One region of the Nocardioides pakistanensis genome, then DNA from elsewhere that is predicted to be linked to it. Evidence: predicted binding sites of a transcription regulator. Region 1 holds the regulator's gene; each other region holds the start of a gene.
What was found. The regulator LexA, encoded in region 1, represses DNA repair genes until DNA is damaged. The targets are predictions, from matches to a motif close to TCGAACANNTGTTCGA.
Positions count from the first base shown of each region.

Region 2: a site for LexA is predicted at 4,803-4,818, ahead of ACYVIH_RS08720 (HNH endonuclease signature motif containing protein). Genes of this name have one in related genera too.
Region 3: a site for LexA is predicted at 5,695-5,710, ahead of ACYVIH_RS20015 (HNH endonuclease signature motif containing protein). Genes of this name have one in related genera too.
Region 4: a site for LexA is predicted at 1,693-1,708, ahead of ACYVIH_RS01865 (HNH endonuclease signature motif containing protein). Genes of this name have one in related genera too.

Region 1 is NZ_BAAGUV010000056.1:21,005-28,813, forward strand. It holds gene ACYVIH_RS17595 (lysoplasmalogenase) at 1-550, shown strand, start outside; gene ACYVIH_RS17600 (LysM peptidoglycan-binding domain-containing protein) at 677-1,033, opposite strand; gene ACYVIH_RS17605 (SDR family oxidoreductase) at 1,305-2,114, opposite strand; gene lexA (transcriptional repressor LexA) at 2,233-2,925, shown strand; gene ACYVIH_RS17615 (metallophosphoesterase family protein) at 2,987-3,712, opposite strand; gene ACYVIH_RS17620 (alkaline phosphatase D family protein) at 3,865-5,526, shown strand; gene ACYVIH_RS17625 (alkaline phosphatase family protein) at 5,526-6,800, shown strand; gene ACYVIH_RS17630 (ATP-dependent DNA helicase) at 6,812-7,809, opposite strand, start outside.
Region 2 is NZ_BAAGUV010000022.1:20,934-28,742, reverse strand. It holds gene ACYVIH_RS08740 (heparan-alpha-glucosaminide N-acetyltransferase domain-containing protein) at 1-633, shown strand, start outside; gene ACYVIH_RS08735 (ABC transporter ATP-binding protein) at 643-1,725, opposite strand; gene ACYVIH_RS08730 (ABC transporter permease) at 1,749-2,435, shown strand; gene ACYVIH_RS08725 (ABC transporter permease) at 2,432-3,205, shown strand; gene ACYVIH_RS08720 (HNH endonuclease signature motif containing protein) at 3,182-4,771, opposite strand; gene ACYVIH_RS08715 (ABC transporter substrate-binding protein) at 5,140-6,123, shown strand; gene ACYVIH_RS08710 (cell wall-binding repeat-containing protein) at 6,319-7,809, shown strand, end outside.
Region 3 is NZ_BAAGUV010000069.1:17,365-25,173, forward strand. It holds gene recD (exodeoxyribonuclease V subunit alpha) at 1-1,349, shown strand, start outside; gene ACYVIH_RS19995 (hypothetical protein) at 1,338-1,691, opposite strand; gene ACYVIH_RS20000 (SLC13 family permease) at 1,789-3,423, opposite strand; gene ACYVIH_RS20005 (hypothetical protein) at 3,576-5,015, shown strand; gene ACYVIH_RS20010 (tetratricopeptide repeat protein) at 5,023-5,520, opposite strand; gene ACYVIH_RS20015 (HNH endonuclease signature motif containing protein) at 5,743-7,017, shown strand; gene ACYVIH_RS20020 (GNAT family N-acetyltransferase) at 7,134-7,799, opposite strand.
Region 4 is NZ_BAAGUV010000004.1:87,059-94,867, reverse strand. It holds gene ACYVIH_RS01870 (LysE family translocator) at 1-223, opposite strand, end outside; gene ACYVIH_RS01865 (HNH endonuclease signature motif containing protein) at 297-1,661, opposite strand; gene ACYVIH_RS01860 (HNH endonuclease) at 2,057-2,506, opposite strand; gene dnaB (replicative DNA helicase) at 2,526-3,884, opposite strand; gene ACYVIH_RS01850 (MATE family efflux transporter) at 4,440-5,786, shown strand; gene ACYVIH_RS01845 (hypothetical protein) at 5,837-6,343, shown strand; gene ACYVIH_RS01840 (hypothetical protein) at 6,459-7,809, shown strand, end outside.

The DNA of each region.
Region 1 (7,809 bases):
CACCGAGCTGGCCTCGGCCGGGCGCGCTGACGGGCTCCTCCGTGGTGTCCAGGCAGCCCAGGCCTTCTCGTGGGGCGGCGACGTGGCTCTCCTCGGCAAGAGCAACTCGGCGTTCCTCGGCGGCGTGGGCTCGTTCCTGGTGGCCCACCTCGGCTACATCGCGGGATTCACGTCTGCACGCGACCCGCAGGCCGGGCTCTCCGAGCCGGGTGTGAAGGCCGGCGTCGCGAGCTGGGTCGTCCTCGCGCCGGTCATGGCCACTGCGGCCGGACGCAAGGACCCGACCCTCCGGGTGCCGATCGCGGTCTACTCCGCGATCCTGTCCGCGATGTTCGCGAGCTCGACCGTGCTCCGCGGCTCCATGTCTCCCACGGCCCGGCGCAAGATCATGGCCGGGACGTCGCTGTTCCTGCTCTCCGACAGCCTGCTCGGGGTCCAGGAGTTCCTCCGGCGTGACCCGTCGCCGGCCCTGGAGTCGGCGGTGATGGCCACCTACACCGCCGGCCAGTGGTTGATCGCCGACGGAGCCGTCGCCGCCGCAGAGAGCTGAGCGGCAGAGAGGTGACCGGCAGGGAGCCTGAACAGTCGACGAGGGCGGAGCCAGCGCTGGCAGCTCCGCCCTCGTCCTTCCCCTCGAAGCCGGCCACGGGTCGAAGGAAGCCGGCAACAAGTCATCTCAGCCCAGCGGGACGGCCAGCTCCTGCCCTCGCTGCAGGCTCGCGCTGGGGAGCGCGTTGAGCTCCTGGATGTGGTGGATCATCTCGCGCACCTCGCCCGGCTCGGCGATCTCGCTGGCGATGCCCCAGAGGGTGTCACCCTCCCCCACCACGACGGTGCGGGTCTCGACCGGCGCTCCGGCCTCACCGGTGGCAGCGGAGTGACCACCGAAGACGGTCAGTGCCACGAACGCCAGCCCCACGAACAGCATCAGCAGGACGAGCCGGCCGCGTCGGGTCAGCCGCACGTTCGGCGTACGCCGAACCGAACGGGGACCGGTGAAGCCGAAGTCGTGTGCCGCAACGATGGCGCTCATGGGTGAGACCTCCTGGGAGTTGCCGTGCCGTACGTCCATGAACAGAGGTCTATCGGTGACCGCCGACAGTTTTCGGCGGGCGCCTCTCGAAACCCTGTTCGATCGAACACGTGTACGAACATAGGGCCAGGCAGAAGGCTGTGCAAGAGACACGCCGAACATGTGTTCGACCGAACCCGAGTCGCGGGAGCCCTGCGCGGGGCGATCTCCCTCCCCGTGCCGGGCCGCCACGGTCAGAGGGAATCCGGCATCCCTTGGCGAACGCCGCCGTTCAGCGCGGCCGGCCGCGGCGCATCGCGCGGCGACCGTCCCACAGGAAGATGTTCAGACCCTTCATGGACACCGAGGGCGTCACGGAGGTGAACCGCATCAGGCCGGCCCGCCAGCCGGGCACCGAGCGGACGACGCGGTTGGTGCCGACCAGGCCCACGGCCGCCTCTGCGACCTCGTCCACGCCGAGCAGGGCACCGCCGGAGTGGACCAGCGCCTTGGCCATGCCGTCCGCCTTCATCGCCTCCACCATCGCGGTGGCCACCCCGTCTGGACACAGTGCATGGACCCTGATGTTGTCGGGCGTCTCGACGTGGACCGACTGGGTCAGCGACACGACGGCGGCCTTGGTCGCGGCGTACACCGACAGACCGGGGACCGGTCCGTGCGCGGACAGGGAGGCGGTGTTCACGATGTCGCCGCCGCGCGAGCCGAAGGCGTCGACCGCCGCGCGCATCCCCCAGGCGACGCCGAGGAGGTTGACGTGCACCAGCTGCTCGACCGAGGCGGAGGAGAGCTCCATGAGCGCCCCGTCGTTGCCGACACCGGCGTTGTTGAACCAGACCGCGAGCGGACCGTGCTGCAACGCCTCCTCGGCGACCGCGCGGTGTGACGCCTCGTCGCGGACGTCCTGCTGGAGACCGGCGACCGCGCCGATCTCCTCGGCGGTACGACGGGCAGCCGCACCGTCGATGTCGGTGATCAGCACGTGATGGCCGCGGGCCACCATGCGCTCGGCGATACCGCGGCCGATGCCGCGCGCTCCGCCCGTGACGACGACGGAGGTACCAAGGGAGGGGGACTGTGTCATGGAGGAACTCAACCAGACACGCCCATTCGAACAGGTGTTTGAAGCGGCACCGATTCAGGTCTACCTTGTGAACAGGCCAGGCGCGACGACGGCGCGGCACTCGAGAAGGGCATGGACGATGGCATCAGGCAAGGGCAGAGCAGTCTCCGAGCTCCCCGACGGACCCCCTGACGCCTCCGGCCTGACCCCGCGACAGCAGCGGGTGCTCGAGGTGATCCGCGAGTCGATCGAGGCCCGTGGCTACCCGCCGAGCATGCGCGAGATCGGCGAGCGGGTCGGCCTGACCAGCTCCTCCTCCGTCGCCCACCAGCTGCGGACGCTCGAGGAGAAGGGTTTCCTCAAGCGCGACCCCAACCGTCCCCGCGCGATGCAGGTCTTCTCCCCCGGCGAGGTCGTCGAGTCCGCCACCGGCGACGCCGGAGTCAGCCCGATGCCGGCCGCCACCTACGTGCCGATGGTCGGCCGGATCGCCGCCGGTGGTCCGATCCTGGCCGAGGAGCGGGTGGAGGACGTGTTCCCGCTGCCCAAGACCCTCGTCGGCGAGGGCACCCTGTTCCTGCTCGAGGTAGTCGGCGACTCGATGATCGACGCGGCGATCTGCAGCGGCGACTACGTCGTGGTGCGGCAGCAGCCCACCGCGGAGAACGGCGAGATCGTCGCGGCGATGCTCGACGGCGAGGCCACCGTCAAGACCTTCCAGCGCAAGGACGGCAAGGTCTGGCTGCTCCCCCACAACGAGGCCTACGACCCGATCGACGGCACCCACGCCACCATCCTCGGCAAGGTCACCGCGGTCCTGCGCAGGGTCTGACCCGTACGATCCGCTGCGTCTGAGGGGTCGGACGCCGCCGCGTCTGGACGCCCGGAGCGCGTCAGTCGAGCTCGACGAACAACAGCGGCCCGCGGTCGTAACGGCCGCCGTCGATGTCGAGCACCAGCCCGTCGGCGTACAGCAGTGGCTGCGTGACCCGTGACGACGGCTCGTCGAGCAACGAGCCGATGATCGTGTGGCCGTGCACGATCTGCTGGCCGCCGTACCTGGTGAGCAGGCCGCGCGCGACCTCCCTGCCGTCGCCGCCGGCGAACTCGTAGCGGCGGGTGAGCAGCGCCCACACCTGCCAATGCGCCTCGAGGTCGTCCGGGTCGGACAGCAGGTCGCGCACGGTCTCGTTGACCTCCTCCACGCTGCCGCCCCAGGTCGTGATCGCCGTGGTGTCGGAGTGCATCAGCAGATAGCTCCTGGCACCGCCGAGCACGGGCAGCGAGGCGAGCCAGGCGATGTGCTCCTCACGCAAGCGCGCCTGGTCCTCCGCCAGTCCTCCGTTGGCCCGCCAGGACGCGGAGAACTGCGACCCGGGGAAGCGGTACCGGCCGACGGCGAGGATCTCGTGGTTGCCCATCAGCACGTGCACCCGGCCGGGAGCCTCGCGCTGCAGCCGCATCACCGCCTCGACGACGCCGAAGCCGTCGGGACCGCGGTCGAGCAGGTCACCGAGGATCCACAGCTCGTCGTCGGCGCCGAACCCGAGCCGGTCCAGCCCCCGCAGGAAGTCGTCGCGATGGCCGTGCACGTCGCTGACCACGTAGAGAGACCCCATCGCCCCATCCTTGCAGGGAGTCACGCGCGCCGACCGCATCACCGCCGGGCCTGGGGTGACCCGGCTCACGTCGAGACCGCGCAACAGCTGAACGAACGGTGAACAGTCGCTACCTCACGTCACCGATCCGGCACAGCGTCGTTGGATGCAGCGTGACCAACATCGAGCTCGACCGCCGCTCCCTCCTCGTCGCCGGCGCCGCCACCACCGGAGCCGCCGCCCTCGGGGTCGCCATCGCCGAGGAGGCCGAGGCCGCCCCGAACCGGTACTTCCGCCACGGCGTGGCCTCGGGGGACCCGTACCCGACCAGCGTGATCCTGTGGACCCGGGTCACCCCGACCCCGCAGGCAACCGCCGGCTCGGGCAAGGGGCCGCGGGTCGTCGTACGGTGGCAGGTCGCCATGGACCGCCGGTTCCGCCACGTGGTCGCGAAGGGCGCGTTCACGACCAGCGCGAAGCGCGACCACACCGTGAAGCTCGAGGCCACCGGCCTCCGTCCGCGTACCACGTACTACTACCGGTTCCTCTACAAGGGCGTGGCCAGCCCGGTCGGCCAGACCCGCACCGCGCCGGCCCCGAACGCGGACCCGCGCAACCTGCGCTTCGGTGTGGCCTCCTGCTCCAACCTGCCCGCGGGGTACTTCTCGGCCTACCGCCACCTGGCCCGGCGCAACGACCTCGACGCGGTGATCCACCTCGGCGACTACCTCTACGAGTACGGTGCGGACGAGTACGGCGACCTGCGCACCCCCGTGCCCGCCCACGAGATGGTGTCGCTGGCCGACTACCGGCAGCGGCATGCGCAGTACAAGGAGGACAAGGACCTCCAGGCGCTGCACCGGAAGTTCCCGTTCATCGTCACCTGGGACGACCACGAGGTCACCAACGACCAGTGGGCCGAGGGTGCCGAGAACCACGACCCGGCGACCGAGGGCGACTACCGAGCCCGCCGCCGCCGCGCGCACCGTGCCTACGACGAGTGGATGCCGGTGCGGATGGGTGAGACCGCAGCGCTCGGCGACGGCACCCGCCTCTTCCGCCGGCTCAAGTTCGGCACGCTCGCCGAGCTGTCGATGCTCGACCTGCGCACCTACCGCTCCCAGCAGGCGGCCGCGCCAGTCGTCGACGGGTCGGTGAGCCACCAGGAGCGCACGATCACCGGTGAGGCGCAGATGCGCTGGCTCAAGGAGTCCCTCGACGACGACCGCGCCCAGTGGAAGCTGATCGGCAACCCGGTGATGATCGCGCCGGTGGTGTTCCCGCCCCTGCCCCACGAGCTGACCCGGGCGATCAACGACTTCACCGGCCTGCTGCCCGAGGACGGCTCGCCCTACAACGTCGACCAGTGGGACGGCTACACCGCCGACCGGCACGAGGTGCTCGACCACCTCGCCGACAACGGTGTGCGCAACACCGTGTTCCTCACCGGCGACATCCACTCCGGCTGGGCGTGCGACCTGCCGATCGACGCCGGCACCTACCCGAGCGAGGCCGGTCGCTCCGTGGCGACCGAGTTCGTGTGTACGTCGGTCACCAGCGACAACCTCAACGACATCACGCAGACCGCCCCGGTGCGCTCGAGCATCCCCGTCGAGGCGTTGATCCAGGCCAACAACCGGCACATCAAGTACCTCAACTTCGACGACCACGGCTACTCCGTCCTCGACGTCACCGCCGCGCGAACCCAGATGGACTACTACGTGATCAGCGAGCGGACCGACCCGGACGCCACGGCCAGCTGGACCGCGTCCTGGGCCACCGACGCCAACACCCAGCGCGTGCACGCCGTCGACGCACCGGTCAGGGAGCGGTGATGGGCCCGACCACCAGGGTGTCGGCGGGCGGGGGCGAGCTGAACCGCCGCTCCTTCCTCAAGGTCACCGGAGCCGCCGGGGCGTCGCTGCTGTTCTCCGCCGCCCTCGGCGCGCCGACCGCGCAGGCCGCCGTGAAGCGCAAGCCGCGGGCCTACGTGCTCGTCGTCGACGGCGCCCGCCCCGACGAGATCGGCAGCGGGCTGATGCCCAACCTGCAGGCGCTGCGCGACGGCGGGATGAACTTCCCGCGCGCGCGGTCGCTGCCGGTGATGGAGACCATCCCGAACCACGTGATGATGATGACCGGGGTCCGCCCCGACCGCAGCGGCGTGCCCGCCAACGCGATCTACGACCGCACCGAGCAGGTGATCCGCGACCTCGACCGGCCCAGCGACCTGCGCTTCCCCACGGTCATCGAGCGGCTCAACCGCAACGGGTTCACCACCGGGACCGTGCTCAGCAAGGAGTACCTGTTCGGGATCTTCGGCAAGCGCGCCACCTACCGCTGGGAGCCGGCCCCGATCGTCCCGATCAGCGGGCACGCGCCGGACGCCTTCACGATGGACGCCGCGATCAGCATGGTCGAGGAGTTCGACCCCAACCTGGTCTTCGTGAACCTCGGCGACTGCGACCGGGTCGGCCACATGGACCTCACCGGCACCACGCTGAAGGCCGCGCGCACGGCCGCACTGCTCAGCGTCGACACGCAGGTCGGCCGGTTCGTGGAGATGCTGAGGTCAACCGGGCGGTGGTCGACCTCGATGGTGGTCGTGCTCGCCGACCACTCCATGGACTGGTCGCGCCCGGACCGGATCATCTCCCTGCAGCCGGCGCTCGACGCCGACCCGCTGCTGGCCGGCAACGTCGTCGTCGCGCAGAACGGCGGGGCGGACCTGCTGTACTGGACCGGGCCCGCCGATCGTCGTACCGCAGCCCTCGACCGGATGCGCGCGATCGCCTTGGAGACCCAGGGCGTTCTCTCGGTCCGTCTCCCGCGACGGCTGCGGCTCGGCGACAACGCCGGCGACCTGGTCGTGTACTGCCGTTCGGGCTGGCGGTTCAGCGACCCGGCGCCGTACAGCAACCCGATCCCGGGCAACCACGGCCACCCGGCCACCTCGCCGATCCCGTTCTTCGTCGGCGGAGGTCATCGGCGGGTCGGCAGCGGCGTCTCGAGCGCGAAGGCCGCCACGGTGGACGTCGCTCCCACCGTCGGCACGTTCTTCGGTCTCGGCGCGCCGCGGGGCGGGTACGACGGCCGCAGCCACCTGTAGCTCCGGCGAGCTCAGCCGGCCGCGGCGGGTGCTCCTGCCGACTCCGAGAGCCGCTTGAGCGCCTTCAGCACCACGTCGCGGTCGGTGGTCGGCCACATCGGCGGGAGCGAGGCGCGCAAGAACCCGCCGTAGCGCGCGGTGACCAGCCGCGGGTCGAGGATCGCCACGACCCCGCGGTCCTGGCTGGTGCGGATCAGCCGGCCGGCCCCCTGGGCGAGCAGCAGCGCCGCGTGGGTGGCGGCGACCGACATGAAGCCGTTGCCGCCGGCCCGGTCCACGGCCCGCTGGCGCGCGGACATCAGCGGGTCGTCGGGTCGCGGGAACGGGATCCGGTCGATCAGGACCAGCTGGCAGGTGTCCCCCGGCACGTCGAGGCCCTGCCACAGGCTGAGGGTGCCGAACAGGCAGGCGTGCGGGTCCTCGACGAACAGCCGAGCGAGCTCCGGCAGCTGCGCCTCGCCCTGCGCCATGACCGTCAGGTGCGGCAGCCGCTCGCGCAGTGCCTCCGCCGCCGCGTCCGCGGCACGCCGCGAGGAGAACAGACCCAGGGTGCGACCGTCGGCGGCGTCGACGAGGCCGGCGATCTCGTCGATCTGAGTCGGACCGAGACCGTCGCGGCCCGGCGGCGGCAGGTGCCGTGCGACGTAGAGGATCCCCTGGCGGCCGTAGTCGAACGGCGAGCCGACGTCGATGCCGCGCCAGGGCTGGACCCCGTCGTGCTCCTCGGAACCGGTCCTCTCGGCCACCGCGGCCTCGCCGGTGTCGTCGCCCGCGACGTCTCCGCGGCCCGTCGCGCCGGACGGCGCGGCGTCGATCGAGTGGTCCACGCGCTCGGTGGGCTTGAGGCCGATGCTCGTGGCCACCGAGCTGAAGTCACCGCCGAGCATCAGCGTCGCGGAGGTGAACACGACGGTCTTGTCGTGCAGCAGCTTGTCGCGCAGCGGTCCCCACACCTGCAGCGGTGCGACGAACAGGCGGCTGCCACCCCGCGAGGGGTCGCGGTCGCTGA
Region 2 (7,809 bases), on a different contig from region 1:
GCGACCGCCGTACTCACCCCCGAGTGCAACCCCTCCCGCACGATCGACTTCGCACTGCTGGGCACCGACCACGTCTACGCGTTCGGGGAGCTCGGCCACGACCCCGAGGGGCTGGTCGCGACGATGGGCGCGCTGGTGACGGCGATGGTCGGTACGACGGCCGGGCACCTCGCGCTCGCCAACCGCGGCTCGTGGCGGGCGCCGGCGTGGATCCTCGGCTGGGCCGTGCTCGTCGCCGGAGCGGCGTGGGCGGCGGAGGCGTACGTCCCGGCGATGAAGCGGCTGTGGACCACACCGTTCGCGCTCGGCGTCGCAGCGCTCGGGGTCGCGGTGTTCGCCGCCGGCATCGCCGCGATGGACCTGCGCGCACCCCGCGTGTGGAAGCGCACCCGCGGCTGGCTGAGCTGGCCGCTCGTCGCGCTCGGCCGCAACAGCCTGCTGGTGTACTTCGGCAGCCACCTCGTCCTCCACGTGCTCGACGACAACGGCGGCGAGACGACGTGGAGCCAGGCGCTGGCCGACCGCGTCGACGTCATCGGCAACGCCGAGCTGAGCTTCATGCTCACGATGCTGCTGCTGTGGGTCGTGGTGACCGCCGTGCTGCACAAGCAGCGGATCTACCTGCGGCCCTGAGCCCGCCGGTCAGCCCGCGGCCTGCTCGTCCTCGGTCACCGAGCGTCGCAGGGCCGCGTGGATCGCCTCAGGGGTGAGTACGCCGAGCACCTCGCCGTCCTGCACCACGCGTACCACCGGCTCGTCTTGGCGCATCATCACCGCCAGCGCGTCCTCCAGCGACGCCGACACCTCCACTTCTCCGTTGGTCGAGCTTGTCGAGACCCCTCCGCTGGTCGAGCTCGCGCTGGTCGAGCTTGTCGAGACCCCGCGACCCGGGGTCTCGACGGGCTCGACCACCGGTCCGGGCTCCACCACCGGTCCGGCCTCGACCGGCGAGACGAGGTCCTCCACCCGGATCGGCGTGACAGCCAGCCGCCGCAGCCCCCGCGAGGCCCCGACGAACTCGGCGACGAAGTCGTCGGCCGGCCGGCCGAGAAGCTCGGCCGGCGTGGCGTACTGCACCAGCCGCCCGCCCGGTGCGAACACCGCCACCAGGTCCCCGAGCCGGACGGCCTCGTCGATGTCGTGGGTCACCAGCATCACGGTCTTGCCGAGCGACCGCTGGAGCCGGTGGAACTCCTCCTGCAGCATCCCGCGGTTGATCGGGTCGACGGCGCCGAACGGCTCGTCCATCAACAGCACCGGCGGGTCGGCCGCGAGCGCACGGGCCACCCCGACACGTTGGCGTTCTCCGCCGGAGAGCGCATGCGGGTAGCGACCGCCGTACACCGAAGGGTCCAGCCCGACCAACTCCAGCAGCTCGTCGGCCCGCTCCGCGGACCGAGCGCGCGGCCAGCCCAGCAGCGACGGGACGGTCGCGACGTTGGTGCGGATGGTCTGGTGGGGGAAGAGGCCGACCTGCTGGATGACGTACCCGATGTGCCGGCGCAGCTCCACCGGGTCCGACGATCGGACGTCGACCCCGTCAACGGTAATCGTGCCGGTGGTCGGCTCGATCAGCCGGTTCACCATCTTCAGCGTGGTGGACTTCCCGCACCCGGACGGGCCGACCAGACACACGAGCGCGCCACGTGGCACCGACAGCGACAGGTCGTGCACCGCGACGGTCTCGTCGGCGTACGTCTTGCCCACGCCGTCGAGCCGGATCATCACATCTTCGCTACCTTGCACGGATGGTCCTGTCGCAGGAGACGCCCGACAACTGCCTGGTGCGCAACGAGTGGATCTGTCCGGCGTACCTCGACAGTCGCGCCGAGCAGCTCACCGACGCGCTGGTGCAGCACGTGTGGCTCACGGTGGTCTCCGTCCTGATCGGGCTGCTCGTCGCGCTTCCGCTGGCGTTGCTCGCCCGACGGTACCGAAGACTCGAGTGGCTGGTCGTCGGCACGACCACCGCGCTCTACACGATCCCGTCGCTGGCGCTGTTCGCGCTGCTGCTGCCGATCACCGGGCTGACACCGACGACGGTGGTCACCGGGCTCGTCCTGTACTCCCTGACGATCCTGGTCCGCAACATCATCGAGGGCCTACGCTCCGTGCCGCCCGACGTGATCGAGGCGGCCCGGGGGATGGGGTACGGCGGTGGGCGGCTCCTCCTCACCGTCGAGCTACCGCTCGCGCTCCCCAGCGTCATGGCCGGGCTGCGTGTCGCGACCGTGTCGACCGTCGCGCTGACCACGGTCGGGGCGATCGTGAACTACGGCGGCCTCGGCAACCTCCTGCTGCAGGCGGTGCAGACCCAGTTCCGTCCGCAGGTGCTGACCGCCAGCGTGCTGTGCGTGGCTCTCGCGGTCGCCTTCGACCTGCTCCTCGTCGGAGCGCAACGGGTGCTGACCCCGTGGACGAGGAGGGCGGCGTGATCGAGGTCCTGCGTGGTGTCCTCGCGTGGTTCCAGGACCCGGCCAACTGGCGTGGCGAGGAGGGCTTGGTCAACCGGCTCGTCGAGCACCTGCTGCTGACCGGCACGGCCACCCTGGCCGCCGTACTCCTCGGCCTGCCGCTCGCGGTCTGGCTCGGCCACATCGGCCGCGGCGGTGTGCTGGCGGTGAACATCTCCAACGTGGGCAGAGCGGTGCCGACGTTCGCGGTGCTCCTGCTGCTGGCGCTGGGGCCCGTCGGCAGTGACGACCTGGGTCCGTACGGCCGGGCGGGCCTGGCGACCCTGATCGCGCTGGTGCTGTTCGCCCTGCCGCCGATCATCACCAACGCCTACGTCGGGATGCGCGAGGTGGACCGGGACACGGTCGAGGCGGCGCGCGGGATGGGCATGCGCGGTAACCAGCTGCTGCGGCGGGTCGAGCTGCCGCTGGCGCTGCCGCTGATCGTCACCGGCATCCGGCTCGCGGTGGTGCAGGTGTGGGCGACCGCGACGATCGCGGCGTTGGTCGCGGGGCCGGGCCTCGGCCGGATCATCACGCTGGGCTTCCGGCGCCAGGACGTGCCCGAGGTGGTCGCCGGTGCGCTGGTGGTCGCGGTGATCGCGCTGGTCCTGGAGGGGTTGATGTTCCTGGCCCAGCGGACTCTCGATCCGGTCGGCCGTGCCCAGCGGGCAACGGCAAGCTCCGGGCGCGCAACAGCACGTCCGGAGCTCTCAGCGAAGGCAGGGTCAGGCGGTGTAGATCCGGCGTAGTCGGGGTTTGCCGTTCGCCCATTCGACCCGCCACTTCGGGCTGTGCAGCAGGCTGTGGTGGTAGGGGCAGACGAGTCCCCCGGAAGCGAGGTCAGTGGGCCCGCCCTTCTCCCACTCCTCGAAGTGGTGAGCGTGGCACCAGGCGGCAGGCCGGTCGCAGCCTTCGATCAGGCACTTCTTGTCGCGGACCGCCATGGCCTGGCGCTGATACTCGTTGTAGATGCGCTGGGAGCGGCCGAGGTCGAGAGGAACGCCTTCACCGTTCAGTACGACCGGGATGAGCTTGGCCTCGCAGGCGAAGCGGCGTGCCTGGCTGGCGGAGATCGGGGTGCCGGTGTCGAGCATCGCGACGCCATTGCGGCCTTCGAGCTCGGCCAGGGTCATCGTCACCATCACCGTCGCGGAGACACCGCCGGAGGACGGCAGGAACTTCGAGGGCAGCCGCTCGAGCAGGTCCATCAGCGCGTGTCCGAGCCGCACCGGGTAGGGGATCGTGCGGCCGGTCTCCTGCTCCTCCGGTGACTCGTCGGCGAGGACGTCCTCGATGGACTCGGCCGGCTCATCCCCCTCGGCATCGGTGCCCGCGGCACCGGAGTCCCCACAGCCGTCCTCGGGGCCAGAGCGCTCGCAGCTGCCGCCGGGAGCGGAATCCGCGCCGGCGTCTCCAGGACCTGAGTCCAGGTCTGCGTCCTCGGGACGCACGTCGTCGGGCTGCGAGGTGGGAATGTTCGGGTTGGACCGCCGGCGAGGAGCTGCGAACGCCTGGAGGGCCTTGATCAGCATGTCGGCCTGGACGTCGGGCAGCTTGCCGCGGAAGCCGGTGGTGCCGTCGCCGTTGCGCCAGGACTGGAAGAACGCCTTCGCCCGCGCAAGCTCCTCCTCGTCCTCGAGGTCCTTGCCCACCTTGGCGTCGGCGCCGTCGGGGTCGATGACCTCCCACAACTTGCGGCCGACGGCGCGCAGCTGGGCGGGATCCATCTCTTGCGCTGCGTCGATCAGGACGCGCTGACACGCCTCGAGCTTCTCGGGATCGAGATCGCGGGGCAGCTTGCGCAGCGCACGGACCGCAACCGCCACGTGCTCGGGGCTCATCAGGCCTCGCGCCAACGCATCGGCGAGCAGCCGGTAGCGACGGTCCAGATCCCTGGCCAACCGCATCTCCATCGAGGCGGTGGCCCGGCGGGTCTGCGTCAGGTGCGATACGAACGCGACCGTCGAGGTGGCGCCGGTGAGGTCCTCGATCCGCTGGACCTGGCCGGCGACCAGGAGCCGCATCTTCAAGGCGAACAACCCAGCGATCAGCTGGACGACCGCGAGCAGCATCAGCCGGATCTCGGCCGGCCGCAGCGTTGAGACGCCCGCCTCGCGCACACTGTCGAGAGTCTCTAGGCAGGTCAGCACCGCAGCGCACACCGGGTGCCCGCTCGGCGGCTCACCCGATCCGGAACCAGAGCCGCCGCAACCCTGGCCCGAGGACGACTCCGAGACGACGCCGACACCGGGCACACCCCAGCCACCGTCCGCGGCTGCTGCCGCGGATCCGGGGGCGAAGGCTGTCTGGCTCATGTCTCCACGCTAGGCCCACCCGACGTCATTCTCGAACAAATGTGCGAACGTGTGGAGAACGTCGAGCCCCTCTCGCCTGTGGACGAAACCTGGCTCGGCCGGCCTAGCGAGGTGAGCGACAAGGCCGGGCCGCCGGGTCCGACCAGGCCGCGCCTCCGTCGGCCGAGCGGGCCCGTCGCCGCCAAAGCTCAGTTGCCAACCGGTGGCCCTGCGCGCGTCGCCGGACGCCGCATCGAACGCATCTAGGCCAGCCGGCAATCCCTCGCGCCGCCACGAGACCCCGTGACTAAAGTGAGCAGCGCGGGTGCACCACAGCGCCCACCGGACACGCGCGGCGAGAGCCGCGGGACACAGAAGGGGGAGCGCAGATGGCTTCCGCATCACTTCCGAGGAAGACCCGGGTACGTCGATCGCTGGCGGTCGCACTCGCCGCACCCCTGGTGCTCCTGGCGGCCTGTGGCAACGGCGGCACCGACGCTCTCGACGGGGGCGACGGCAACAGCGGCGAGAGCGCAGCCAAGGGCGAGGTCGTGATCGCCTACCAGGACTACACAGAGATGTCGATCATGGCGGAGATGTACGCCGCCCTCCTGGAGAAGGAAGGCTTCCAGCCGACCCTCAAGGGAGTCGGCGACCGGGCGATCTACGCCGGCCAGCTCGCCAGCGGTGACGTCCACGTCGCCCCGGAGTACGTCTCCTCGATGACGGAGTTCCTCAACCGGGACATGAATGGCGCCGACGCGGCCCCGGTGGCATCGCCGGACCTGGAGGAGACGATGGGTCGCCTCCGCGAGCTCGCGGCGCACCACGAGATCACCCCGCTCGAGCCGGCCGAGGCTGAGGACGCGAACGCGTTCGCGGTGACGAAGCAGTTCGCCGAAGACAACAATCTGGAAACGTTGAGCGACCTTGGGGAAATGCAACAACCCATCGCACTCGCTGCGGCGCCCGACTGCCCTGAGCGCCCGGACTGTCAGGGCGGCCTCAAGGAGGTCTACGGCATCAAGATCGACAAGTTCGAGCCGCTGGGCTTCGGTACGCCGGCCACCAAGGATGCGCTGACCAAGGGCGAGGTCGACCTCGGCCAGGTCGGCACCAGCGACGGCCAGATCGAGCAGCTGGAGCTCGTCGTACTCGAGGACGACCTGGACTGGCAGAACGCCGAGAACCTTGTGCCTGTGGTGAGTTCGTCCTTCCTCGACGAGCACCCGGAGGTCGCGGACGCGCTCAACGCGCTGTCCGACGTACTCACCACCGAGGACCTGATGCGGCTCAACGCGCAGGTCGACGCGGAGCGCCAGCTGGCGTCGGATGTGGCCGAGAGCTACCTGAGTGACAAAGGTCTGATTTGACCCGTTTGTGCGTACGAGCGTTGGGGTAGAGCATGCCGCGGCGACACGCCGTGCCGCCGACACCGAAATGTGACGCATGTCAAATCCTGTGGTGGAACTGACAGGAAGGGGGTCGTCGGTTAGTGTTGCCGTCGGGAAGCGGGGGAAATCCGCTTTCTGTGGGTTCTACAGGACCCTCCCATATGCAGGAAGGGTGTGAACCCAGCAGTGCGCCAATGTGTTTGTGGGAAGCACGGCGTACTAGTAACGTCCAGGCTCGCCGCCTGTAGGGTGTGCCGGGAGGCTGAGATCCGTGGGGTCGCAGTCGTTCACCGGGGGACGATTCCCCACTGTTCACTAAGAGTCTCTATGGAGGAGATCTTGAGTAAGTCAACCATCGGGTTGCGTCGCTCTGGGCTCGCTGCCCTCGCGACGACCTCCCTCGTGATGGGTGCGATCTTCGCGGGTGCTGGCGTTGCCAACGCTGACGCGGACTTCGACTTCACCCGTGTCGCGGGTGACGACCGGTACGAGACCTCGGCGGACATCGCCGGTCAGTTTGGTGCCGCGACCACCGCCATCCTCGCCAGCGGCGAGCCGGGCCACTACCCGGACGCCCTGTCCGCCAACTACCTGGCTGGCCTGAAGGACGCTCCCGTCCTGCTGACCACGCTTGACGAGACCCCGCAGTCGGTCAAGGACCGTCTCGCTGCGGCTGGTGTCGAGAACGTGATCATCGTTGGTGGCGAGCTCGCCGTCAGCGCTGCGCAGGAGGACGCTCTCGCGGAGGACTACAACGTCAGCCGCCTCTCCGGCCAGAACCGCTTCGACACCAACGCTGACATCATCGGCGAGGGCTCGGACGACGAGACGTCCGACACCGCGCTGATCGCCACCGGCCTTGCGTTCCCCGACGCGCTCGCCGGCGGTCCGGTTGCCTTCCACGAGGGCATGCCGATCGGCCTCAGCAGCGGCGCTGACATGCCCGACCAGGTCATCGAGGCTCTCAAGGGCGCCGGCGTCAACAAGGCCATCGTGCTCGGTGGCGAGAACGCCGTCCCGCAGAGCGTCGTCGACGAGCTCGAGGGCAACGGGATCGACTTCGTCACCCGTCTCGAGGGTCGCAGCCGCTCGCTGACCGCGAAGCAGATCGCCGACTACGCAGTCGAGAACTTCGGCTTCGTGGACACTGCCGCCAACGTGGCCTCGGGCCGCTCGTTCGGTGACGGTGCTGACGCCCTCGCCGGTGGCCCGCTCACCGGTCAGCAGGTCCGTCCGCTGCTCATCACCGAGAACGAGAACATCGCCGGTGGTGCCGCGGACTACCTGGAGGAAAACGCGAACACGCTGACCGAGGGCCTCATCTTCGGTGGCAACCTGGCGATCTCCCAGGCTCTTGAGAACGAGCTCGAGGACGCTGCTCAGGCGACCACCACGAACCAGTCCTACACCGCGACCCCGGCTGAGGCTGCCACCAACCAGGTGTCCAGCAGCGCCATCGACAACACCGGTCGCCGCGCATACTCGGTCTCTGGTCTCGAGGCTGGGAAGACCTACAACGTCGCGCTCGCCCCGGCGGAGACCGTGTCCAACACGGCCGGCACCGTCAAGTTCTCTGACGCGACCAAGGTCGGACAGACTGACGCTCGCATCGAGGTCGTCAACGGTGCTCTCACCGATGGTTCTGACCAGCAGACCGCCACGGCA
Region 3 (7,809 bases), on a different contig from region 1:
CGACCTTCGCCGAGCAGCGAGCCGCCTCGCGCCGGGCCGCCACGCAGTGGACGACGGTGCTCACCGGCGGTCCGGGCACCGGCAAGACGACCACGGTCGCCGGACTGCTCGCGGTGCTGGCCGAGCAGTCCGCGCTGATCGGGCAGGATCTGCGGGTCGCGCTGACCGCGCCCACCGGCAAGGCCGCCGCCCGGCTCCAGGAGGCCGTTGTCCAGGCCACGCAGCGGCTGGCCCCGCAGGACAGGGAGCGGGTGGGTGTTCTCGAGGCCGTCACGCTGCACCGCCTGCTCGGTCCACTGCGGGCCAACGGCACGCGGTTCCGGCACCACCGGGCCAACCGGCTTCCGCACGACGTGCTCGTCGTCGACGAGACCTCGATGGTGTCGCTGACGATGATGAGCCGGCTCGTGGAGGCAGTCCGGTCCGACGCCCGACTGATCCTGGTGGGTGATCCCGACCAGCTCGCCTCGGTCGACGCCGGCGCGGTGCTCTCCGACCTGGTGTCCGGTCTCGCGGAGGACCAGGGCGGCGAAGGCGGCACCGGGTCGGTCGTCCGGCTGGCGACCACCCATCGCTTCGGCGAGGAGATCGGCCGGCTCGCCGCGGCACTGCGCGAGGGATCTGCCGACGACGTGCTCGCCGCGCTGCGTGCGGGCTCCAGGGAGGTCGAGTACGTCGACGACGCCGATCCGGCTGCTGCCCTGCGCGGGCCGGTGCTCGACGCCGCACTGGCCGTGCGTTCGGCGGCGGAGGCCGGCGACGCGGAGGCAGCGGTCGCGGCGCTGGACCGGCACCGGCTGCTCTGCGCGCACCGCGAGGGGCCGCACGGTGTTCGCCACTGGAACCGGCAGGCCGAGCACTGGCTCGCTGAGGCGACCGGCGACCCGCTCTACGAGCCCATGTACGTCGGGCGTCCGCTGCTGGTCACCGCCAACGACTACGGTCTCGGGGTCTACAACGGCGACTCCGGGGTGGTGGTGCGCGATGCCGATGGTCGGCGCGCGGTGATCGCCGGAGCGACCGGGCTCGGCCGGTTCGCGACCAGCCGGCTGAGCGAGGTGGAGACGATGTTCGCGACCACCATCCACAAGAGCCAGGGCAGCCAAGCCGACGAGGTCACCGTGCTGCTCCCGCCCGAGGACTCCCAACTGCTCACCCGCGAGCTGTTCTACACCGCGGTCACCCGCGCAAGGCACAAGGTCCGCGTGGTCGGTTCCGAGGCATCGGTGCGCGCCGCGGTCGAGCGACGGGCCCAGCGCGCGAGCGGCCTACGACAGCGCCTCACGCGCGACGTCGGAGCGGGTGCGCCGGGCGGGACCGCGAGCGGCGGAGACCCGTCAGGCGCCTGAGTCCGGACCCTTCAGCAGGCGAGTGATCACCTCGAGCTGCTGGCCCATGCCGTCGAGCCGGCCGTCGATGCCGTCGAAGCGGCGGTCCATCGCGTCGAGCCGGCCGTCGATGCCGTCGAAGCGGCGGTCCATCGCGTCGAGCCGGCCGTCGATGCCGTCGAAGCGGCGGTCCATCGCGTCGAACCGGCCGTCGTGCTCTGTCAGCTTGGCGGCGACCTCGTCGAGCCGGTTGCCGTGCTGTGCCTGGGTGCCCAGGATGGTGCCCAGCATCTCGTAGATCGACTCGAGGTCGTTGTCGTGCTGGCGCACCTTGCGCTCGATCTCGGCGGGAGTCATCGACATGCCGAACACGGTACGTCGCGAGCACCTTGCCCGCCATGCTCTCGTGCCGGCCTGTGGACGACCGCCACCGTGGGCGGCTCGCGTCCCGGGTCCGCCCTCAGATCACCAACCCAAGCGCGGCAGGACCGATCAGCGCGGTGAAGAGGGTGATGAGTACGACGCCCACGACGTTGAGCACCACGCCGCCGCGGGCCATCTCGGTGATCTTCACCGCGCCCGTGCCGAAGACGATCGCGTTCGGCGGCGTACCGACCGGCAGCATGAAGGCACACGTCGCAGCCAGCGCCGCAGGGATCAGCAGCGTCATCGGGTCGGCGCCGATGCCCACCGCCACACCGCCGAGCACGGGGATGAACGTTGCTGCCGTGGCGGTGTTGCTGGTGACCTCGGTGAGCATCAACACGATCGCGACGACCGCGCCGATCAGCAGCACGATCGGGAGCGCCTCCAGGCCCTGCACCTGTTCCCCGAACCACTCGTCGAGGCCGGAGGTCGACACCGCCGCCGCCAGGCTCAGGCCACCGCCGAACAGCAGCAGCACGCCCCATGGCAGCCCGTTCTCGGCGTCCTCCCACTCCAGCACCATGTGGCCCGTGCGGTCGCCGGGCAGGAAGAACAGCACCAGGCCGGCCGAGATCGCGATGACGGTGTCGTCGAAGCTCTCCAACCACGGCATCGTCTCGCCCAGGTCACCGATGTTGGCGAGCAGGCCCGGCACGATCCAGAAGAACGCCGCGGTGGCGAAGACCGCGAGCACTGTCTTCTCCCCGCGTGACATCGGACCGAGCTCGGCGATCTGCTCGTCGATCATGGCGCGACCACCGGGGACGTCGGTCAGGTTGAAGCGGAACATGAACCGGGTGATCAGGAACCAGGCGAGTCCGATGAACACCACCACGATCGGGACGCCGAGCATCATCCACTGCAGGAAGCCGACACTCTTGTCGAGCTCGCTGCTGATGTAACCGGCGACGATCGCGTTGGGCGGGCTGCCCAGCAGGGTGCCGAGCCCACCGATGGACGCAGCCCACGCGATCGACAGCACCAGGGCCACGCCGAAGGTGCGGACGTCGGGATCCTCGACTAGGTCGGTGACCGCGGCGCCGGACTCGAGCTGCTCGTCGAGCTCGGCGGCAGCCTCGCCGGCGGCTGCGGCACCCTGGCCGGCGTGCAGGCTGCGTTCGAAGACCAGATTCAGCACGCTCATCGCGATGGGCAGCATCATCAACGTGGTTGCCGTGTTGGAGACCCACATCGACAGGAACGCAGTGGAGATCATCATCCCGAGGATGATCCGGCGGGGGTGGGTGCCGACCCGGCGCAGAGTGAGCAGGGCGATCCTCCGGTGCAGGTTCCACTTCTGCATCGCGATCGCGATCAGGAAGCCGCCGAGGAAGAGGAACACGATCGGATCGGCGTACGGTGCGGTGACCTCGCCGACGTCGGACTCGGTCAGCGCCGGGAACAACGCGATCGGCAGCAGCGCCGTCGCCGACAGCGGTACCGCCTCGGTCATCCACCAGACCGCCATCAGAGCGCCGACGGCCGCGACCGTTCTCGCGTCGGCCGAGAGATCCGCGCCAGCGAGAAGCAGGTAGATGAGCACGGCGACGAGGATCCCGCCGAGCCGGAACGTCCACGTCCTGGCCGCCGGTCTCGGTGGCGTGCGGTCCTCGGGCTCGTAGTCGAACTCGCCTTGCTCGCGGACGATGCGGTCGCCGTGCTCAGTCATGTGACCCCCGAATGGTCTGCCTCATCGACCGGCATACCCACTCGTCGTCTGCGTGAACCTCCGCCCGTCCCCAGGGGACCAGCCGGCTACGTCGTCCACAGATGCCGCGGCGCGGGATGAGGAAGGTCCACCCTTGGGCGGATCGTCGGAGCATGACGACATCACCGGAATGGGAGAGCACCTCCACCGAGCCGCCGTGGATCGTGCAGGCGGTCTTCGACCCCGACGGGGAGGGCTCCGACTTCGCCTACACGATCGGCCTGGCCGAGCTCGGTCTCCCCGAGCTGCACATCTGGGCCAGACCGAGCCTCGGTGACGACCCCGGCCTGGACTGGAGGTTCACCCCACGGGACCTGTGCGGCATCCTCAACCTGCTGGGCGGACTGCTGGTCGACGGGGAGCTGGACGTGGGGTCGACGCTGCGACGAAGCGCCGACGGTGGCCTGGCGACCGTGGAGCTGCGCGTGGACCCGCCTGGGGACCGCGAGGAGCTCGGGGCGTACGGCGTGGCCGACGGTGCGGACGTCCTCCCGGTGCGGTGGTCCTTGTCCCGGCCGCCCATCGGTCCACCTCGACCGGTCAGGGACTCGGTCGCCTCCGCGGCGCGGGAGCGGTACGACGATCTCCGGGCCCGGCTGCAGGGGACGGTGTCGCTTCCCCGGGGGTGGGCGCTCCCGGACGAGCCCTCCTTCGAGGTCGACCAGCGGCTCGGTCCGTTCACCCCGCTGGTGCTGGCGCGGGCTGCCCACCTCGGCCAGGCCGACGCTGACACGCTCGCGGACTTCCTGGCCGTGGCCGAGCTGCTGGACGAGACGGGTGCACTGAGCGAGCCGATCGTCCGGGGCCGCGCCCTCGGGCGCCCTGTAGGTCGGACGGAGGCGTTCGAGCAGCTCCACCACTTCGTCGACCAGCTGCTCGACCACTGGGGCAAGGAGTTCGTCTCCCGCCGGCGGTGGAAGGCGGTGGTGGAGCAGTTCTATGCGCCGCCTCCGCCCGATAGGCGGATCACACGAGCCGAGGTCGACCGGCAGCTGCGCACTCTGCTGCACTCCGCCGTCGAGGCGTGTCTGGCAGGTGAGGTCGCCTTCGACGTCGCCGACGAGAAGCTGCGCCTCTGCTCAGCGGGCCCTTGGCAGGCGGCGACCACTCCCGATGGCCGGCCGGGCCCGGAGTGGCACGCACCCGACGAGGTCCTGCTTCGGGTCCAGGAGCTGGTGCACACGCTCTCGGCCGATCAGGTGCGCCGGATCGCGGTCGCGCATCAGAGGGCGGTCGCCGTCGTAACGCGTCGCCCGTCGACCACCGTCAGGTACGGCGAGCTGGTGGCCCGGCTCGACGCACTGTCTCTGGTCTCCAGAGCGGTGCTGCCGCCCGTGCTGGTGACTGCGCGTCCGCCCGGCGGGCCGGTATCGGTCCCGATGACGCTGGACCAGGTTCCGGTACTCGGCGCGCTATTCACCGATTGGCTGCAGTGCGTCACTGCCCTCCTGGCCCACCGCGCGCGCCTGCCAGTCCAGGACATCGAGACCTTCGCGGAGCCGTTCGCCGAGGTGGTGCCCGACCTGGGGGAGATGCTCGCTTCGCCACTGTGAGCAGTCGCTAGCGACCGGTGCGCTCCGCCTCGGCGGCTCGCGCGGCGGCCGCACGAGAGGACTGCACCAGTGCTCGTTCGGCGCCGGCGGCGACTCTGAGCTCGAGCGCCTGCTCGAAGCTCATCCTGGCGTCGCGGTACCGGCCCGCGGCGAACTGGGCCTTGCCGAGGTGTTGTCGCATGACCGCCTCCGATGCCGTCCCGGCGGTCTCCCGGACGAGCTGCTGGTAGGCTTCGACCGCGTCGTCGGTCCGGCCCTGGTCCCGCCATGTGTCTGCCAGGAGCGCGCGGAACCGCAGCGAGTCACCCCGGGGCATGGCCTGTCTGATAGCCGCTTCGGCGTCGTTCGGTCGACCGGTCCAGAGCAGCGTGAGGGCTTCGAGCGCCGGGTCGTCCTGGTGAGCAGAGGTGAACACCTCCAGATCATCGATGACCGGTTGCAGGGTCCGGGCGTCGATGTGCCAGCCCGGGCCGGCCTCGATCGCCGCTCCTGCGTCCCGCTCCATGCGCCTCGTCCCTCCACGCGACTGCCACGGGGTCAGTCTCCCGAGTATCCCGGCCCCGTGTCGTGTCCTGTGTGTCTGTCCGGTCTTTCGGGCATCGACGCACCGGCCCTCAAGGCCTGCGGCACGCCAGGTTTCGTCCACAGCTTGGATCCGCAGTGGGGTCATCCACAACGTTCGAACACGTGTTCGACTCAGCCGTCGGTTGTTCCTAGCGTGGGGTGCATGGAGAGCGTGGCGACGCCGGTGACCGAGCGGATGAACCCGATTCACGGGTTCGCCGGTCGGGCGTTGGCGGCGCTGGACGCGGTGGCAGGAGCGCCGGGATGGGCGATGGCACCGGGCGAGCAGGCCGAGACCCTGGTGGAGCTGGCGACGTTGGCGGCACGGGTCGAGGAGCTGCGGCTGCGGGTGCTGGCTGCGGCTGACCGCGATGACATCGGAGCCGCGGAGGGGGCGGCGAGCACGGCGGCGTGGCTGGCGAGCCGGACCCGGGCGGTGCGGTCGCGGTGCAACGCCGACCTGCGGCTGGCGCGAGTGCTCGACGAGCCGCGGTTCGCGCCCACCCGGGAGGCGTTGGCCGCCGGCCGCCTGGACCTGGACCAGGTGTGGGTGATCGTCCGCGCGGTCGAGGACCTCCCGGCCGATGAGGTGACCGATGAGCAGCGGCTCGCCGCGCAGGCGCACCTGGTCGACCTCGCGGCGCTCCATGACGCCAAGGCGCTGCGGGTGCTGGCCAAGCGGCTGTTCGAGGTCCTCGCCCCCGACGAGGCCGACCGGCGCGAGGGAGAGGCGCTCGAGCGCGAGGAGGCCCGGGCCCGGGAGAAGACCAGGTTCTCCATGCGCGACAACGGTGACGGCACATACTCGGGGCTGTTCAAGCTCCCGACACTGCAGGCGCAGATGCTGGCCAAGGCGGTCCAGGCCTTCGCCGCACCCAGGCGCAACGGCGCGGGCGCGCACCTGGATCCGGACGGCAACAAGGTGCCCTACCCCGTGCTGTTGGGCCGGGCGTTTGCCGAGCTGTGCGAACACCTGCCCGTCGACCGGCTCCCGCAAGCCGGAGGGGTGGCCGCGACCGTGGTGGTGACCAGCGAGCTGGAGGTGCTGCGCACCGGGGTCGGGTCGGCGGTGCTGGACACCGGGGAGAGGATCTCCGCCGGAGAAGTGCGCCGGATGGCATGCACCGCGGGGATCATCCCCGCGGTGCTCGGCTCGGACTCGGTGCCGCTAGACCTGGGCCGCACGGTCCGGCTGCACACTCCGCAGCAGCGGATCGCGATGGGGCTGAGGGACGGTGGCTGCAGCACCCAGGGCTGTGACCGGCCACCGGGCTGGTGCGAGGCCCACCACGACGAGGAGACCTGGGCAGAGGGCGGCGGGACCTCGGTCGACAAGGGCCGGCTGCTGTGTCCGCACCATCACCGGCTCGCCCACGACCACCGCTACGACATGCGCCGGCTTCCCGACGGCAAGGTCCGCTTCCACCAGCGGACCTAGATGACCGACGTCGTGCACATTGGGTGTGACCTCGGAGTCTGGACACTTCTTCGCGGTGGGCTCGGAGCCGAGGTGGCGTGCGCCATGTACTGGGACCGCGTGGACAACTCTGCCCGTCAGAGCCGCTGTGGCGGGGATGCGTCGTGCGCCACTCGCCATTCGCGGGCGAGAATCGCGTACTGGTAGCCGTCGACCCAACCGAGTTCGGCATGCCAGGAGTCCTCGATCCCGTGTTGCTCACGCCTCATGCCTGCCTTCTCCAGCACCCGTACCGAGGCCGGGTTGTCGGCGTTGCAGCTCGCCCTAACGCGCCGTAGCCCTAGGTGCCCGAACGCCGCTGCCAGGAGGCCGCGGACCAGATCGCTAGCAAGGCCTCGGCCCGCGAAGTCCGGATGGACGATGTATCCGATCACCCCTTCAGTGCGCTTGGGCATCCCGGGCTGGCCCATCGCGTCGACGATGTCGAGGAATCCCATCGCGGCCACGGTTCCGTCTACCTCGGCGACGCACGAGAAGTCGCTATCGCTGGCAGGCGTCGCGAGCCACTCCTGTCGAAACGTCTCCGGATCGACGCTTGTGCGCAGCATGAAACGGTTGACCACGGGGTCGTTGCGGAAGGCCAGCAGATTCTCGATGTCGGCGGCAGCTGCCTCGCGCAGAACAACCGCACCGACGCGCATGGGCCACGGGCTGGATGTCACTGCGGCATAGTTCTCGATGCGCGTCCAGACCACAAACGGTTTAGCTCTCATCGGCAATCGCGGCTTCTCCCGCAGCGCCATGAGCGGCGTC
Region 4 (7,809 bases), on a different contig from region 1:
TCACGACGAGGTAGGCCGTGGGCGCGGAGGCCAGCAGCGCGGTGAGGCCGAGCACGGCCAGCGCGCCCCACACCAGGAGTCCCGAGGCCACGCCGAGGGCTGTCCGCAGCCCGTCGCCGAACCCGCCCACCAGCGCGCGCCGGGTCACCACGGCCAGGTCGGGTCCGGGGACGACGGTGAGCAACGCGAGCACCGCTGCCGCCGCCGAGAGCTGAAACAACACGAGCACAGTCTCTCCCTCTCCCCTATTGGCGTCTGCTGAACCGGACTCGTCCCGAGGGCAGGGTGTGCATGTCTCATTGCTGGGGGTGGTCGGCCATCTGGTGGTGCGGTGGGCACAACGGGAGCCCGTCGGCCAGGTCGGTCCGGCCGCCGTGCTGCCAGGGATGCTTGTGGTGGGTGTCAGTCCACGACGGCGGCCGGTCACAGCCCTCGGTCGCACACCCGCCGTAGGTCTGGGCCAGCGCGAGACGCTGATAGCGGTCGAACAACCGCTGCTCCCGCCCCAGATCCAACGGCACCGACTCCCCGTCCAGGACCATCGGGATCAACCCCGCCCGGCACGCCAACCGACGCACCGCCCCGGCACTGATCCGCTCCCCGGTCTCCAACGTCCCCGCCCCGATCCCGGTGCGGAGGGCGTCGATGCCGATGGTGACCACCAGCGTGAACGGACACCCACCCTGCGACGGCAGACCCGCCGGGTTCAGGTGGTGCTCGAGCAGCTCGGTGAACCCCTGCCCGAGCAGCACCTGATACGGCAGCTTCTTCCCCGTCGCGGGGTCCAGCCTGCCGTCCCCGACCCGCCGCGGCGAAGTGAGTGCTTCCAGCGCCTTCTTCAACAACGCCGCGTGCAGCACCGGCAACCGAAACCAACCCGACACCGTCCCGTCGCCGTTGTCACGCATCGACAACGACGCCTTGCGCCGCGCCCGCTCCTCCTCGGCCTCCAGCGCCTCACCCTCGGCGGCATCAGCGGCCTCGGGACACACCACCTCGAACAACCGCTTCCCCAACCGCCGCAACACCACCGCATCAAACTGCTCCGCGAGGTCGAGCAGGTGCGCCTGGGCCCGTTCGTGAATGTCATCGGGCAGGTCGTCGTGCTCCCTCGTGAGCGCATCCACCGCCTGGGCGATCACCCGCGCCTGATCGGTGTTGACCACACCCGCAGCCAGTGCCCGCCGGGTCGCCTCATAGCGTTCGTCCAACGCCTCCGCCAACCGGACCGCGGCACCACACCGGGCCCGGGTCTGCCGAGTCGCGTGCGCCAACCACGCCGCGGTCGACGTCGCCCCCGCCTCGCTGCCGACCTGGTCCCGGTCGGCGGCGGCCAGCACCCGCAGCTCCAGCTCCGCCATCCGCGAGGACACCCGGTCCAACACCACCAACACCTCGGCCTGCTCCGCCGGGGTCATCGACCACGCCGGCACCCCGCCCAGCCCGACCAACGCCTCCTCCACCTCGTGCGCAAACCCCACCAACCGATGCGGCGGCACCACCCCACCACCGCCACCGCCCCCGGCCCCCGCGCCCACCGCGGCAGCCGCGCCCGACGCAGCAGCAGCCGTGCACTCAGCCGCACCGGTCGCAACAGCACCAGCCGCGCCCGCCGCCGAACCAGCGGCGACCGACGACTCCGGAATCACGTACGTGGACATACCCCCACGCTAGAAACAACCCACCCATCAGTCGAACACCAGTTCGAACAATGTGGACGATCGCGCACACCACCCAGCTGTGGACGAAACCTGGCGTGATCCAGAGGCTCCGCCGGCCGTGACGCGTACGCTGACGTCTCCTACGGAGTCCGGCGCCCGGAGCCCGGCAGCTCCTGCGACCGTCGTCGGGCTGCTCACGACCCGCTCAGCGTGCCGCTTCCCCGGCGACCCGAACGAGAGGAGCAGAGCGGGCAGATAGTGACTGGCCGCTCTCCTCCTGGTCAGAATCGGCAGCGGCAAGGCGAGAGACGGCGTGCTGTTCGGCCTGTTCCTCGCGTTCGCCCTCACGACCGTGTTCGCCACGGCCGACGCCTCCGGCGTCTGGGAGGGCTGGGTCATGTGGGCCGCGGTGCTCCCGGTGGCAGCTGTGCGCTGGCTGCGCTCACGTCACCGTCGAGCCGACTGCTCGGCGAACACGGTACAGCAGCAGCCTCGGCAGCGAACCGCTCTCGCAGCACCGCCGAGATCTCGAAGTGCCGCACGAGGAAGGCGCGCTCGTCCAGCTTCTTGCGTCGGAGCCACCCTGTGACCTCGTCGTTGCACTTGCTGGCGTTGCAGGAGCTGCACGCCGGAACGATGTTGGCGAGTGTGTAGCGGCCGCCACGCGACAGGGCCAGCACGCAGTCGCGCTGCAGTGGCACATCGCGTGCCCCGCAGTACGCACATCCGCCCCAGGCCGCCTGCAGTGCCGCCCACTGCTGATCGCTGAGGTCGTGCTCGACGCGATCCATGCGCAGCTTCCGCCGGCGAGCGGCCCGGGCTCTGCGACTGCGGTTCGCCGCCATGAGACCCGAGCGTAGGGGCTCAGCCGTGGGCCATGTCGACGAACCGCGAGTAGTGGCCCTGGAACGCCACGGTGACATCCCGGGTGGGACCGTTGCGGTGCTTGGCGACGATCAGGTCCGCCTCACCCGGCCGGGTGGACTCCTTCTCGTAGGCGTCCTCACGGTGCAGCAGGATCACCATGTCGGCGTCCTGCTCGATCGAGCCACTCTCACGAAGGTCGCTCATCATCGGCCGCTTGTCAGCGCGCTGCTCGGGACCACGGTTCAACTGGGACAGCGCGATGATCGGGACGTCGAGCTCCTTGGCCAGCAGCTTGATCTGCCGGGAGAACTCCGAGACCTCGAGCTGGCGTGACTCGACCTTCTTGCCCGAGCTCATCAGCTGGAGGTAGTCGATCACGATCAGCCGCAGGTCGTGACGCTGCTTGAGCCGGCGGGCCTTGGCCCGGATCTCCATCATCGTCATGTTGGGCGAGTCGTCGATGAACAGCGGCGCCGAGGAGACCTCGCCCATCTTGCGCGCGAGCTTGGCCCAGTCGTCGTCGCCCATGTGACCGTTGCGCATGTGGTTGAGCGGGATCTTCCCCTCCGCCGAGAGCAGACGCATGGTGATCTCGTTGCGGGTCATCTCCAGGGAAAAGATCACGCTCGCCATGTTGTGGTGGATCGACGCCGACCGGCACAGGTCGAGGGCAAGGGTGGACTTGCCCATCGCCGGACGCGCGGCGACGATGATCATCTGTCCGCCGTGGAGGCCGTTGGTCAGCTCGTCGAGGTCCGCGAACCCGGTCGGCACACCCGACATCCCGCCGTCACGGTTGGAGATCGCCTCGATCTCGTCGAGGGTCGCCTCCATGATCTCGCTCAGCGGCGCGTAGTCCTCGGCCGCACGCTTGTCGGTGACGGCGTAGACCTCGGCTTGGGCCCGGTCGACGACGTCGTCGACCTCGCCCTCGCCGGCGTAGCCCCACTGCACGATGCGCGTGCCGGCGTCGACCAGCCGGCGCAGGATCGCCTTCTCCCGAACGATCTCGGCGTAGTAGCCCGCGTTGGCCGCGATCGGCACGCTCGCCGACAGGGTGTGGAGGTACGGCGCCCCGCCGATCCGGCCGAGCTCACCACGACGCTGGAGCTCGGCGGCCACGGTGACCGGGTCGGCGGGTTCACCGCGGCCGTAGAGGTCGACGATGGCGTCGTAGATGGTCTCGTGCGCCGGGCGGTAGAAGTCGGTGCCGCGCACCGACTCGATCACGTCGGCGATGGCGTCCTTCGACAGCAGCATCGACCCGAGCACGCTCTGCTCGGCGGCGTTGTCCTGGGGAGGCGTCCGATCGCCGCCACCACCGCCGCCCCCGTAGTCACCGACGTCGGACGGGATGGTCCACCCACCGTCGATCGCCTGTCCCGGACCGCTCGGGAACTCTGCAATGCTCACCGGTGCCTCTCCTCGAACCGTCGTCCATCGACCCCACCGCGACCGTACGAGGGAGCACCCCCAAAGCCAGGTCGGACGACACCGCGAGGGCGGGACGACCGCTGGCTCCACGCCCGCGCGACGCCTGACGGTACGCTGCTCGGCCACCCCGATGACACTCGGTTGTCCACAGGTCTTGGGGATAACCGGAGGTTCTGTGTGGAACGCGCCGACGATCGTGTGCACAGTTTGTTGAACAGGCTGTGGATACCGCCGGGATGTGAGCGGCCACATGGCCTCTGACCTGCGGAAACGTGCTCCACCACCTGTGGGTGGAAGAAACCTCGCAATCTTCTGGTTCACCCGGAAGTCACCGAAACGGCGCCTCGTCTTCTTGTCGACAATTGGACGCGCAAGTTGGATTCCCACAGGGAAGGGCTAGTTACACACAGCTAGTCCGGACGTAGTCCTGTAATGGCCAGGTAACGTGGCACTGGTTACGTCGATATCCTGGTGCGGATGCCCTCCACGACCCGCCGCGCCGTCCACAGGGACCATGACCGCCAGATCCTCCGCCTTGCCGGGCCGGCGTTCCTCGCCCTGGTCTCCGAGCCGCTGTTCCTGCTCGCCGACGCGGCGATCGTCGGTCACCTGGGCACCGACCAGCTCGCCGGGCTCGGCATCGCCGGCGCCGTCGTCCAGACCGCGGTCGGCCTGTGCATCTTCCTGGCCTACGGCACCACCGCCTCCGTGGCACGCCGCGTGGGTGCGGGCGACGTGCGCGGTGCCCTCGCCCAGGGCATCGACGGGGTCTGGCTGGCCGTGCTGATCGGCGTCCTCACCACGGCCATCGGCCTGCCCCTCACCCTGCCCCTGGTGGGTGCGTTCGACATGGACCCGGGTCCGACCGAGCACGCGGTCAGCTACCTCGGCTGGGCGTGGCTGGGGGTGACCCCGTTGCTCGTCGTACTCGCCGCGACCGGTGTGCTCCGCGGGCTGCAGGACACGCGCACCCCGCTCTACGTCGCAGTCGGCGGCAACCTGCTCAACATCGTCTTGAACGTGCTCCTGGTCTACGGCCTGGAGCTGGGCATCGCCGGGGCTGCCATCGGCACCGTCCTCGCCCAGACCGCGATGGCCGTCGCACTGCTGGTCGTCGTCGTGCGCGGCGCGCGCGCCCACGGCTCCTCGCTGAGCCCCGACCTCCCCGGCGTCCGCGCGGCCGCCCGCGCCGGGGTCGCGCTCGTGGTGCGCACCCTCACCCTGCGCGCGTCGCTGCTGGTGATGACCTACTCCGCAGCCACGCTGGGCGCCGTGGCCACCGCGACCCAGCAGCTCGCGATGACGCTGTGGACGTTCCTCGCGTTCGCGCTCGACGCCATCGCGATCGCCGCCCAGGCGATCACCGGGCACACGCTCGGCACCGGTGACCGGGCGGCCACCAGGGCGGCCGCCCGGCGGATGGTCCAGTGGGGTCTCGCCTCGGGAGTGGTCACCGGGTTGGCGCTGGCACTGGCGGCGCCGCTGCTCGGCCCGCTGTTCACCGCCGACGAGGCCGTGCACCGGATGCTGTGGCCGGTGCTGCTCGTCGCCGCGGCGTTCCAGCCCGTGGCGGGCGTGGTGTTCGTCCTCGACGGCGTGCTGATCGGCGCCGGCGACGGCCGGTACCTCGCCTGGGGCGGCGTGGTCGTCCTCGCCCTCTTCGCGCCGGCCGCACTGCTCTCCACCGTGCTGGACGGGTCGGCCGGCCTGGTCGCCCTGTGGGTGGTGTTCGGTGCCCTGTTCATGGGCACCCGGGCCGTCGTACTCCTGCACCGCGCCCGGGGCACCGCCTGGATGACCACCGGGGTCCCGGCGCGGCGCTGACTGGCTACAGTGCCGCCCATGCCCGCCCTCGCACCCGTCCCGTGCGCTCGATGACCCCGCTGCAGTGGGTGGCGATGGGCCTCGTGCTCACCCTCGTCGACGCCGACATCGGCGGGTACGACGCCGTGCCCGACGTGCTGGGCTGGGTGATGGTCGTGCCGGCGCTGCTCCGGCTGCGCGACGTCCTGGCCACCACCACGCTCGTGGGCCTGGCCGTGCTCGCGGGGATGGCCTCCTTGACGACGCTGCGGCCCGACCTGATCGAGGACCTCCCCGAGAGCACCGGCTGGCTGCTGAGCCTGCCGCAGTTCGCCTTCTCGCTGCTGCTCAGCGTCGAGCTGGGCCGTGCGGTCCCCCGGCTGGCGCGCCGGTTCGGGGTGCTCGCCTGGACGTTCGGCGTCGCCGCGGTCGGCCCGGTGCTGCTGTACGGCGGTGGGGTCGACGTGCTGCTCGTGCCACTGGCCGTGCTCACGGTGCTGGCCAACGTCTACCTGGTCTACCTGCTGTTCCGGGTCGCCCGTGTCGGACTCGGGACCAACGTCCCGCCCTCCGGCTAGACCGAACGGGCTAGGCTCCGGCTAGCTCGATGGCCCGATTTGTCCAGATTTCGGCGGCACTGGAAGGTAAAGTTGCTTAGCGTGATCTCTCACACATCTCTGGGGAGGGACACACATGGGTATCAGTGCACCCACGCACGCCCGCACAGCGCTCCGCGGTCGGATGCGCAGGCGCCTGGCCGCCGGCCTGACCACCACGCTCGGACTGGCTCTGGGCGCGTCCGGCCTGACCGTCGCCCCCGCGCAGGCGGGGCTGCTCGACGACCTGCTCGGCGACACCCCGCTGAGCCCGGTCACCACGCCGATCGTCGACCTGCTCGACCCGTTCACCGAGGTCCTCGAGCCGGTCACCGACCCGATCCTCGACCCCGTCACCGGCGTGATCACCGACGGCCCGGGGGGTGACCTCGTCGCCACGCTCGACCCGGTGACCGGTCTGCTCACCGGCCCGACCGGTGACATCCTCGGCATCCTGGACCCGGTCACGGAGCAGATCCTGCAGGCGCCGGTGCCGCAGATCGCGCCCGGAGGGGCCGGAAGCATCGAGTTTCTCGGGGCGACCGTGTGTTCCTCCACCGGCGCCGGAGCCGTGTGCGACGCGCTCCCGCTCGACCAGCTCGGCCCGCTCGCCGGCGTCGCCTCGCTGGTGCTCACCGCGGTGCCCGCGCCCGGCTCAGGCAGCATCCCGGAGTGGGACCCCGCGACCTGCCCGGACGCCATCGGCGCGCTGTGCACCCTGCCCCTCGACGACCTGCTCGGGGACACCCCGCTGGCCCCGATCGTCGGGTTCCTGCCCGGCATGGGCGGTGGGGCGGACGACGCGCCCGACACCACGATCACCAGCGCCGCCCCGGGCCCCCGGGCCACCTCGCACACCTTCCGGTTCGCCGCCGAACCGGCCGGCGACGACATCAGCTTCGAGTGCGCCCTGAAGGTCACCTTCCGCGGCACGGCGCCGCAGGGCGCCGACCAGGGACACGACTGGCAGGCATGCGGCACGAGCGGCTCGGCGAGCTACCCGGGTGTCGGCAAGAAGCTGGCGAACGGCGACTACGTGTTCGCCGTACGCGCGGTCAAGGGCAGCGGTGACGCGGCCGCGGTGGACGAGACCCCGGCCACCCAGAGCTTCCGGATCTCGGTGCCGCCGCAGGTGCCCGACACGGTGATCACCGCCGGTCCCCGGTCAGGCGCCTGGGCACTCGGCCCGCAGGTGACGTACAGGTTCCGCAGCACCGTCGAGGGCAGCCAGTTCGACTGCACCTTCAACGGGCGGATGCAGGGCACGGCGTGCGACAACGGCGCGTTCACCGTGCGGCGTCCCGGCAAGGGTACGCACACCTTCCAGGTCGAGGCGACCGCGAACGGCACCCGCGACCTGAGCGCCGCCCGCCGCGTCTTCCACGTGCCCTTCGACGACAAGCAGCTCCTGCGGGTCAAGAAGTGGGCGCAGAAGACCCAGAAGGGCC